DNA from 2 places in the Candidatus Syntrophocurvum alkaliphilum genome. Region 1 is predicted to be linked to the other one. Evidence: riboswitches for the same ligand, from Rfam matches in the RefSeq annotation. Region 1 holds a riboswitch; the other holds the start of a gene.
What was found. Region 1 has a riboswitch for cobalamin ahead of SYNTR_RS08265 (CbiM family transporter). Riboswitches for the same ligand answer to the same signal wherever they lie in the genome.
Positions count from the first base shown of each region.

Region 2: another riboswitch for cobalamin. It lies ahead of SYNTR_RS04220 (zinc-dependent dehydrogenase); the one in region 1 lies ahead of SYNTR_RS08265 (CbiM family transporter).

Region 1 covers NZ_CP046457.1:1,699,560-1,705,110, reverse strand. The annotation lists gene SYNTR_RS08285 (hypothetical protein) at 1-254, opposite strand, end outside; gene SYNTR_RS08280 (hypothetical protein) at 261-443, opposite strand; gene SYNTR_RS08275 (energy-coupling factor ABC transporter ATP-binding protein) at 456-1,064, opposite strand; gene SYNTR_RS08270 (energy-coupling factor transporter transmembrane component T family protein) at 1,061-1,792, opposite strand; gene SYNTR_RS08265 (CbiM family transporter) at 1,827-2,441, opposite strand; cobalamin riboswitch at 2,553-2,738, opposite strand; gene cobC (alpha-ribazole phosphatase) at 2,781-3,374, opposite strand; gene cobD (threonine-phosphate decarboxylase CobD) at 3,371-4,459, opposite strand; gene cobS (adenosylcobinamide-GDP ribazoletransferase) at 4,557-5,300, opposite strand; gene SYNTR_RS08245 (cob(I)yrinic acid a,c-diamide adenosyltransferase) at 5,338-5,551, opposite strand, start outside.
Region 2 covers NZ_CP046457.1:854,870-860,420, forward strand. The annotation lists gene SYNTR_RS04210 (TAXI family TRAP transporter solute-binding subunit) at 1-714, shown strand, start outside; gene SYNTR_RS04215 (TRAP transporter permease) at 933-2,825, shown strand; cobalamin riboswitch at 3,269-3,448, shown strand; gene SYNTR_RS04220 (zinc-dependent dehydrogenase) at 3,533-4,579, shown strand; gene trpD (anthranilate phosphoribosyltransferase) at 4,598-5,551, shown strand, end outside.

The DNA.
Region 1 (5,551 bases):
TCCAGATCGGTAGAGTAACGGAAATAACCGTTTTCATCAGGATTTCCTATAGTTAGTTCTGTTCCTTTTTCATCAAAAACTGTTACTTCGATATTTTCACTAGTAGTCCCATCATCAAAGTAAACTTTAACTTTACCTTCTTCAATTTCTTCAATAAGCAAACAATGCCCAAAAACTGGGGCGGTTAGTACTGCTAAGCAAAAAAAGCTTAGTAGAAAAATAGTAGTAAGTTTTTTAATATTAATCCGTTTCATTAAATATCAAGCCTCCATTTTTTTATTTATAATTTTTTTTGCTTCTGTAATAGTGCGAGGTGAATAGTCTACCCCTTCAAAAACTTTAACTAATACTGGAATGTCTAAACTAACGCTTTCCATTAGCTTTTTATTTGTTAATAAAGATGATGCGCCTTCAGCAAGTATCTTTCCATTATTTAATATCACTATATGGTCTGCCTAGCTATAGGCAAAGTCTACATCATGTGTGCTTATAAAAACTGTTTTTCCCTGATCATAAACCTGATTTAAAATTGTGGTAAAGCTTTGCATTGAGGCTGGATCAAGACCTGATAATGGCTCATCAAAAATTATTAAGCTTGGATTCATAGCTAATACACCTGCAATAGCAACTCTTTTTTTCTGTCCCCAGCTTAAACGAGAAGGGGATTTTGCTGCTAAATCTTCTATATTTACAAGTTTCATTGCTTTTTGCACCCTTTTTTTTATTGTTTTTTCATCTAAACCTAGGTTTATAGGGCCAAAGGCAATGTCGTTGTAAACACTTGTAGAAAATAATTGATAATCTGGATGATCAAAAACGAAGCCAACTTTTTCGCGTATTTTTCTCAAATTTGATTTATTTACTTCTTCGTTTAAGACCTTTACTTTTCCTTTTTGGGGAATAAATATTCCGCAAAGGTGAAACAACAAAGTAGTTTTTCCACTTCCATTAGATCCTAGTATTGCAACCCTTTTTGCTGAATTAATTTCTAAATTTAAATCTTTGATTCCAATTGTTTGATCAGGATATTTGAAAGTTAACTTATTAATTTCAACGGTTTTCACATGATCCACCACCGTTCTGCACTAAACATTATTATAAGCAAAACTCCTATTATGGAAGAAGTGAGGATGTCTTTTTTACATATCTTTTTAGGATTATCTAAAGGCATAGTACCATTAAAACATCGTGTACTCATAGCCCTATATAGGAGGTCAGATCTATCTATAGCTTTTATAATCATCCCCCCTGAGATTTCTCCATAAACTTGCAATGCATTATTTTGCAGACTAGGTTTAAATAGTCTGGCTTGGAGTGCATTTTTTGTGCTTTTAATTTCACTAATAAAAAGAAGAGTATAACGATATGTTAAAAAAATAATACTTATGAGTGGTGCTGGTACTTTTAATTGGCCTAATGCATGTAAAAATTCTTCTAAGGGCTGTGTAGCAACCATAATTAACATAGCAATAAAAGAACTTAATGCTTTTAAAACAAGTAAGAGGACAAATTCATAGCGATAATGTATTTCACTAATGCCTCCTCCTAGCAAGAGAGGTATTGACATTAAGATAAGAAAAGGAAGTAAAACAGTCACTCTTGTTAGCATAAATTTTATAGTTAAGCCAGAGTATAATGCTAAAAGCAAAAGAAAAACAAGAGATAATAATAGCATTATAGGTGTATTTAAGCTTATTATTCCTAACACTAACAGGAAAAGTGTAACTATTTTAATTCGAATATCCCATAAATGATTATGGAATTCTGAGGTATTTTGACTTGTTAAAATCATTTGTCTCTCTCCAATTTTGTAATTTTTCTTATAACTACATAGCTTCTTTTTGGGTTTCTAATATATCAGGTTTAACTTTATAGAAAAACTGAATTGCAAAACCGGTTACTATACCTTCGATTAAAAGAATAGGTAAATGACCTATAACTAAGATATTTATTACGGAAAATAATCCTTCACCAAAGACCGGGTTGCTTAAAAATAACAGAAGGATTACTAGTATTAATGTTCCTATAACTGCCAAAGACCCAGCTAAAAATCCTATTGCAAAGCGGGATTTAATCTTTATGGTTTTATAAAGCCAATATGCACCTAATGCAGGTATTGAAACTAATAACATATTAGCTCCTAGTGTTGTCAGTCCGCCATGCTGAAACAAGAATAATTGTAGTAATAAGCCTATGAGTACGGCAATACAAGCTTTTTTTCCAAGGAGGATACCGAGTAAACCGCCTAGTAAAAGATGAACAGAACTAGGGCCAACCGGAACACTTATAGATGAAAGAGCAAAAAATGCACCAGTTAAAAGACTAATACGAGGAATATCTTGTTCTTCAATTCCTTTTAATGAGTATCCTACAAGACCAGCGGCTGCAACAGTAGTAGTTACAACAATAGGCAGTGTTAAAACTCCATCACTTAAGTGCAAAGACTTATCCTCCTTTTTTTATTATAGTGCAAATAAAATACCCTGTACCAAAGTAGTACAGGGTATAAATAGCATGTGTTTTCTCCTACCTATACACCGTAGGTACTACTAAGGAGATAGTATTATTAAACAGGTATCCTGACTTAGGTTCATTATTTTTCACGCCTTCCCAGTTAATAAATAACCAGTGGCTTGAGTGAAAAAATTCCCCAATACAGTGGCGGGACCGTGCTGGAATCTCACCAGCTTCCCTGTTTTAAATTTGATATTAAAGTTATCAAATTTTTTATATGCTTAACTTTAGCATGACTATGTTTTGGAAAACAAGAAAAAATTGTCTTATTTTACTGTTATTCCAGTCGAAATTACTTGAAATTTACCATTTTCTATATTTATTATTGAAAGTGAACTCGGTTGTATATAGGTTTCCCACATGTCGTTTTTGGGATCAATATAGTAAAGAAGTGTTTTTATTACTCCTCCGTGAGTAACTATTAATACATTTCCATTATGTTTTTTGCTAATTTCTTCGAGGCTTGTAAAGGCTCGCTCTCTAACTTGAGTAAATGATTCTTTACTTCCTGGTACTACTGTGTTGAGAGTATCTTTAACCCACTCATTAAATTCTTCCTTATAATTATTGTGTACTTCGGTAAAAGTCTTGCCTTCCCAATCTCCAAATGACATTTCTCTAAAACGTGCATCACATTTTACTTGCAGTCTTAAATAGTCTGCTATAATTTCAGCAGTTTCCTTTGTTCTTGAAAGATCGCTACAGTAGATAGCTTCAATTTTTTCTTTTTTATACAAGTATTTACCAACAGTTCTTGCTTGTTCTTTACCAATATCATTAAGGGGAATATCTGTATGTCCTTGATATCGTTGTTCATAATTCCAATTTGTTTCTCCATGCCTTAATAAAAAAACCTTCACTTAAAAATACACCTCATTTGCTCTATTAGCTTTTCATTATATATTCTACTTTTAACTGCAATTCTAAAGTAATAAGGGCTAAGTCCTGGAAAAGAGCTACAATCTCTAATTAGTATACTATTATTTTTTATATGTTGCTGTAGGCTATTTGCTGTTATATTACTATTTAATATTTCTATTAATAAAAAATTAGCAGTTGAAGGATAAACTTTCAATTCTTTTAGATTTTCTAATTGTGTTTGTAAGTATTCTTTTTCCTGTTTTATTAACTTGTGGCTTTTTTCTATATATTCATAATCTTCAATAGAGGCTTTTCCTGCTGCTAGGGCGAGAGTGTTTACGCGCCATGGTGGAAGTATATCTTCCATTAGTGATATAATTTCTTCTGAAGCAATTGCATAACCAAGACGCAATCCAGGTAATGCAAAAAATTTAGTTATTGATCGTAGTATTATTAAATTATCATACTTGTAAACTAAATCTTTCAATGATTCATTTTGCTCTGTAACAAAATCCATAAATGCTTCATCAATTACTAGTATTGCTTGTAGTTTAGCTGCAGTTTGCAAAATGTGAAGCAAGTCTTCTCGTTTAAATACATTTCCGGTGGGATTATTAGGGTTAGCTATGAATATAAGGTCATTTTGTTGGATGTTGCTTATCAAATCACCAATAGGTAATTTGAAATTCTTGTTGTTATCTAATGGGATTCTTATAATTTGAGGATTGTTAATTCCTTTGCCATATGCAGAAAATGATGGTGCTAAAGTAAGGATTCGTCTTTTATAAAATAGGCGACTTATAAGATAGATTAATTCCATACTACCATTACCTAATACAATATTATTAGGATCTATTTCTAAATGCTTTTTTAAGGTAAGTTTAAATTCTTTGCCACTGGGTTCTGGATAGTGTTCAGTTAATCTAAGATAGTTTTGTATAGCTTCTATAGCATAAGTAGGTGGGCCTAAAGGATTAATACTAGCGCTAAAATCAATAATATCATGAACTTTAACCCCTAATTCTTCAGCTGCTTTCCATACATTTCCACCATGTGATAAATTTTTCTCTAAATTATTATTCATAATACAATCTCCATTATAATATATTTATTAATTTTAATTTGGCTGGATATAAACGAGCAGAGACCTCGTAATCCATTTTATTCTTTTTTCAAGTACATTATAATTTAAGAATTATTATTGTGAGTAATAAGAAAACCGTCTCGGTTACTTCACACATAGCCCCATAAGTATCACCCGTATGACCTCCTAATGATTGATTAATCCATAAAGCTATTAATAATGCTAGAGCTAAGGTGATAATAATAATCATTATACCTAGATAACCTGCAGAAAAAATAGTTCCTATTAATAAAATTATTAAAGCTATAATAGGCTTATACCATAAAGTTTTCCCAAATACAGATCCTAGACCAGGTTCCTTGCGAGCATAAGGAAAAATCCAAATAACAAATACTATAGCTGTTCTTCCCATAGCAGGTGCTAAAAGCAAAACCCACCAATATTCTAATAACATTAAGCTGTTTAATGCTGAAAGCTTTAGTAGAAGTATTATTACTAATGCAATTGCTCCCATTGCTCCTACCCGGCTATCGTGCATAATTTCTAGCTTTTGCTTCTGTTCTCGGTGACTTAATAAACCATCAGCACTATCCATAAGTCCATCAAGATGGAGACCGCCAGTGAGTAAGATCCAAATAGTTAGAATAATCATGTGACCTGCTAGGCCTAGAGATAGTGGTTCAGTTAAGAAAATAAGCATACACAAGATACTGCCAATTATAAATCCTACAATTGGGTAAAAATATAGTGAGTTAGCCAGCTCTTTTTCAGTGGCTATTCGTTTTTCTTTAATTGGAATTGTTGTTAAAAAGGTTGTTGCTGATATAAAGCTTTTTAGCATAATTTTTAATATTCCTTTTTAAATTTGTTTTATTTAGTTAATATTCAAGTCCTCGTTTGGCTTGAACACCTATGCGGGCTGGGTGCTTAACCTCTGTTATATTTGAAACCAAATCGGCTTTTTCTATTAATTCTTTTGGTGGGTTTCTCCCAGTTAATATAATATCTAAATTATCTGGTAGCACTTCTAATAGTTTTAAGATATCGTTAAGTGGTATTAAATTTTTATTATAAGCGTTCATTATCTCATCT
Region 2 (5,551 bases), 840 kb from region 1:
GACTTAGGTATGAGTGTACATATTCCAGCTTTAAATGCACTAGCAGGAATTAATGATTTCGATAATGAAATTACTAACTTCAACTTTATAGGACATATCTATCCAGAAGTACTACAAGTTATTACTCGTGAAGGTACCGGGATAGAAAGCATTTCAGATTTAGAAGGTAAACGTGTTGCAATTGGCCCAGCTGGTAGTGGAACACAGGCTGCAACTAGACTTGTATTAGAAGCATATGGACTAACTGAAGATGATTATGATGCATACCAAGAAGGCTTTGGAGATGCTGCTGATCGCTTACAGGATGGAACAATTGATGCATCATTTGGTTTATTAGGATTACCAAACGGAACTATTGAACAATTACAAGCATCAGTTGGAGATGTACAATTTATAAACATTTCAACTGAAGGATTACAATATGTTGAGGAAAATAGTGACTATGGTGAATTAACAATTGCTGGCGGTACATATGATTGGATAGAAGAAGATGTAATAACAATTTCAGCATTTGCTGTTCTTGTTGCTAATACCGATACAGTTGACGATGAATTAGCATACGAATTAGCAAGAGTTATGGTTGAAAATGCAGATGAAAATACACATCCACAATCTGCTCACATGACATTGGAAAATGCTTTACTGGGATCAGAAGGACTTCCAATGCATCCTGGTGCAGAAAGATATTATCAAGAACAAGGTATACTTGAATAAATTAATAAGAATTCTGATTAGACAACCTAGTTAGAAAGGGGCAAGCATAAAATGCTTTCCCCTTTTTAGATACTGTTACTGGTATAAGGGAGGGGAGCACCATCCGAGATCAAGAAAAAATAGCTAATAATGAAACCAATCATGATGCAAATCAAAAAATTATTGAAAAATACGACAGAGAAAGAAATTATCGAAGTAATTTAGGTAAATTGACTTGGGTGTTTTCATTTCTTGCTATATCTTTAACTATATTTCATTTATATACTGCTTCATATGGTATTTTACAATCACAAGTACAAGGTGCTGTACATTTAGGAACAGGACTTGGTTTAATATTTATACTTTATCCTATTAAGAAAGGATTACAGCATAAACAAAAAGGTGTTCCTTGGTACGATGTAATACTAGCCTTTCTAGCATTGTTCGTGGGTTATTATTTTGCTTATTTTGTAAATGAAATTACTGTACGAATACCTCGTAATGATGCTACAAGTTTAGATCTTTTAGTTGCTGTATTAGGTGTATTTTTAGTTTTAGAAGCAACTAGAAGATGTGTAGGATTACCAATAGTTGTGATTGCTAGTGTATTTATTACATATGCTTTATTAGGCCCTCACATGCCTGTATTAGATCATAGAGGTTTTGCATGGGATAATTTAGCATTAAGACTCTACTTTAGCACTTCTGCTATTTTTGGTACTCCGATACAGGTTTCGTCTAAATTTATTTTCCTATTTTTGCTTTTCGGTGTAGTGCTTATTAAGACAGGTATTGGAAAGTTTTTCAATGATCTAGCCTTTGCTTTGGCAGGACGATATACAGGTGGGACAGCAAAAGCTGCGGTTGCAGCAAGTGCTTTACAAGGAACAGTTAGTGGAAGCTCAGTTGCTAATACAGTCAGCTCAGGTTCCTTTACAATTCCATTAATGAAAAAATCCGGATTTAAACCCGAGTTTTCAGCTGCTGCTGAAGCATCAGCTTCAACTGGTGGACAACTTATGCCGCCAATTATGGGAGCTGCTGCATTTTTATTAGCTGAATATGCCGGTGTTCCTTATAGCCAAGTTATGTTAGCAGCACTTATCCCCGCTTTGCTATATTTTTCGGGTGTATTTATGGGAGTACACTTTGAATCTAAAAAATTAGGTATTAAGGGTTTGCCAAAAAGTGAGCTACCAAAATTAAAAGAAATAATTTTTAGTCGTGGATATATGATTTTACCACTGATATTAATTTTTACGACTTTATTGATTGGCTTTACACCAATACGAGCTGCTTTAATTGGAATAGGAAGTGCGTTTATATTAAGCTTTATAAAAAAGGAGACACGTCTTTCTATTATAGATATTTTTGAAACACTTGAAAGAGGAGCAAGAGTTGCTTTACCTGTAATAGCCGCTTGTGCAAGTGCTGGTATTGTAGCAGGAATTGTTGTTATTACTGGCTTAGGAGGTAAATTGGCTTCAGGAATAATTTCCATGTCAGGAGGCATACTAATTTTAACACTAGTTTTTACTATGCTAGCATGTATATTATTAGGTATGGGTCTACCAACAACTGCCAATTATGTAGTAACAGCATCAATAGCCGCACCGGCATTAGTAAATCACCCAGAATTTGCTATACCGGTATTAGCAGCACATATGTTCGTGTTTTATTTCGGAATAGTAGCTGATATTACTCCGCCTGTGTGTTTAGCTGCCTATGCTGGTTCAGGTATAGCTCAGTCTAATCCATTTCACTCAGGAGTAACAGCAGTAAAATTAGCTATTGCAGCCTATATTATACCTTTTATATTTATATATAACCCAATGCTTATTTTAATAGATTTTACATACCCACTATTAGCAATATCAGTCCTTACAGCAATGCTTGGTATGTTTGGAATAAGTAGTGCTATGATGGGCTACTTTATACGTCATTCATATTTATGGGAAAGACTAGTTTTATTTGCTGCTGGTATAATGCTCATATCACCTAATATTTTGGTAGATCTAAGTGGAGTAATCTTAATAATTGGTATATGGCTAATACAGAAACGAAGAGAAGATGAAAATCTTAAAGATGATAAATTGACTAATGAATTAACTGAAAGACCCCAACACTTATAGGCATAAATTATTACTAGCTCTCTTGGGTTATACCAGTAAACTAATTTAGTTTTCTTAAATATTATTAAACTTTAAAACTACAAGTTTTACACTTGTAGTTTTTTTTATAGCATATTAAATATATTATTATCGTTTTTATAAAAAACTAATTTTGATTCTGCTGCAAAAAGTAACTACAACAAACTTAAGGCTGAGCAAACATGTTTATCTAAGTCCTTAAGTAGCAAGGCGTGGTGCATAGATCACGGCTAAGTATAAATAAAAAATCATTTTAGATAATAAGTGCTAAGCTAAAATGAAGGTAAAGACCGATGAGTGGCGTGATAAATATGTTTGCTCAGCCGATTCCATACTCTAAGTTTAGCTTTTTGCAGTGGATGGTTGACATAAATTACTAATAATATTAATATTTATAAGTAAATAGGTGTTAATATTTAACAACTAAATATTAAATAGTTAATGGTGCTCAATAATTTGAGATAATAGGGAATTGGGTTAGAATCCCAAACGGGCCCGCCACTGTATTGGTAAGTCTAATATATTATTACCACTCCAAAACTGGGGGAAGGTTATATTAGATGATGACCCTAAGTCAGGAGACCTGCCTTAAACTATATTGATCCTTTATCAAAAAGGCATCTAGTAGTAATGGATGATGGAAAGTCCACGCTTTAATATAGCGTGGACTTTATTTTTTTAAGAAAGGAATGATTATTTTGAAAGCTGCAATTTTAGAGAGTAGAGAAAAAATTGTTATTAAAAAGTTAAAAGTTCCTGAATGTAATACAGGAGAACTATTAGTTAAAGTTAAATCTTGTGGAATTTGTAGAACTGATATGAAATCCTTTTTAAGTGGTCAAAGAGATCTTAAACTACCAAGAATTTTAGGACATGAAGTATCTGGAATTATAGAACATGTGGGTTTAGGTGTAAAAATGTATAAAAAAGGAGATCGTGTACAAATTTCACCTGGTATACCATGTGGAAATTGTGAATTTTGTAAAAAAGGTATTGATAATCTGTGTGAAGCTATTAAAATTATGGGATTTAACTATGATGGTGGTTTTGCAGAATACATACTAGTACCTGCTAATGGAGTGAAAAACGGAATAGTAACTATTATTTCAGATAACATTTCTTTTGAAGAAGCATCTATGGCAGAACCATTAGCCTGTAGTATTAATATGCAAGAATTATTAAATTTGAACAATAATAGAACAGTTGTGATTTTTGGCTTAGGACGATTAGGTATATTAAATGCAAAATTAGCAAAACTCAAAGGATCTTCTAATATTATCGGAGTGGAGAAAAATAGGCAGCGTCTATTAAATGCTAAAAAATTTGAATTTGATTATATTATTGACTCGTCTAAGGCAGATGTTGTCAAAGAAATTTTATCATTAACTAGCGGTAAAGGTGCAGATGTTGTTATTCCCTGTTGCCCAGAATACGAGGCAATGAACACTGGAATTCAAGTTCTTACTAAAAGGGGTAAATTAGGTTTTTTTAGCGGATTAATTACTGAAAATTGTAGAAACATAGATTTCAATCTTATTCATTACAAAGAAATAAGTGTTATTGGTGGATATGGAGCTGCAATTAAACATAGTAAAGAGGCTCTAGATTTTATCACAAAAGATAGTATTCGAGTTAGTAATATGGTTACAAAAATAATTGGACTTAATGATATTAAAAAAGGTATAGATATGGTTAAAAATATGACAGAGCTTTCTGTAGTAATAAATTTTGATTAAATTTAGGGGGGATATTATTTGAGAAATTTTAAAGAATTTAGTATGGGGATTACAAAACTTCTAAACAAGGAAAACTTAACACATCAAGAAGCTAAGGACATGTTTTTTAAGGTATTAAATAATGATGAAACAGAAATGCATCAAGGTGCTTTTTTAGCAGCACTTGCTGCTAAGGGAGAAGCAGTACAAGAAATTGCAGCTGCTTGGGAAGCTATCTATGAATTAGATACAGTTAAGGTAACTCCAAATACTACTAAACCTTTAGTGGAAAATTGTGGTACAGGAATGGATAGTGTAAAAACATTTAACATCAGTACAGCTGCCTCAATAGTTGCATCTACAGCAGGAGTTGTAATGGCTAAACATGGTGCCCGTGCTATTACATCTAAATGTGGAACAATTGACATTTTAGAAGAACTTGGAATAGATGTTGAATGTAGCCCTGAATTAGTAAAGAAAAGTATCGAAGAGGTAGGCATAGGTATTTTTAATGGTATGAGTCCAAAAATTCACCCTAAAGCACTAGGTAGAATATTATCTCAGATATCTTTTGGTTCTATTCTTAATATATCTGCTTCTCTTGCAAATCCAGCGTTACCTAAATATGCAGTTCGTGGTGTATATTCTAAACAGCTTTTAAAACCTACAGCTATAGTGATGCGAGAAATAGGGTATAAAAAGGCTTTAATAGTACATGGTCTTGCAGAAGATGGTATTAATGGAATGGATGAAGCCTCAACATTAAATGAAACATTTATATCAGAGTTAAAGGAAGATGGAAGTATAGTTTCTTATTCTTTTTTTCCTGAAGATTTTGGAATTAAAAGAACAACAAGAGAAGCAATTCAGGGGCAAACTAATAAATCTAAAGAAGCAATTTATTTATTAAAAGTATTAAATGGTGAAATAATGGGACCAAGAAATGATATTATCTGTTTAAATACAGCCTTGATTTTATACTTAATGAATTCT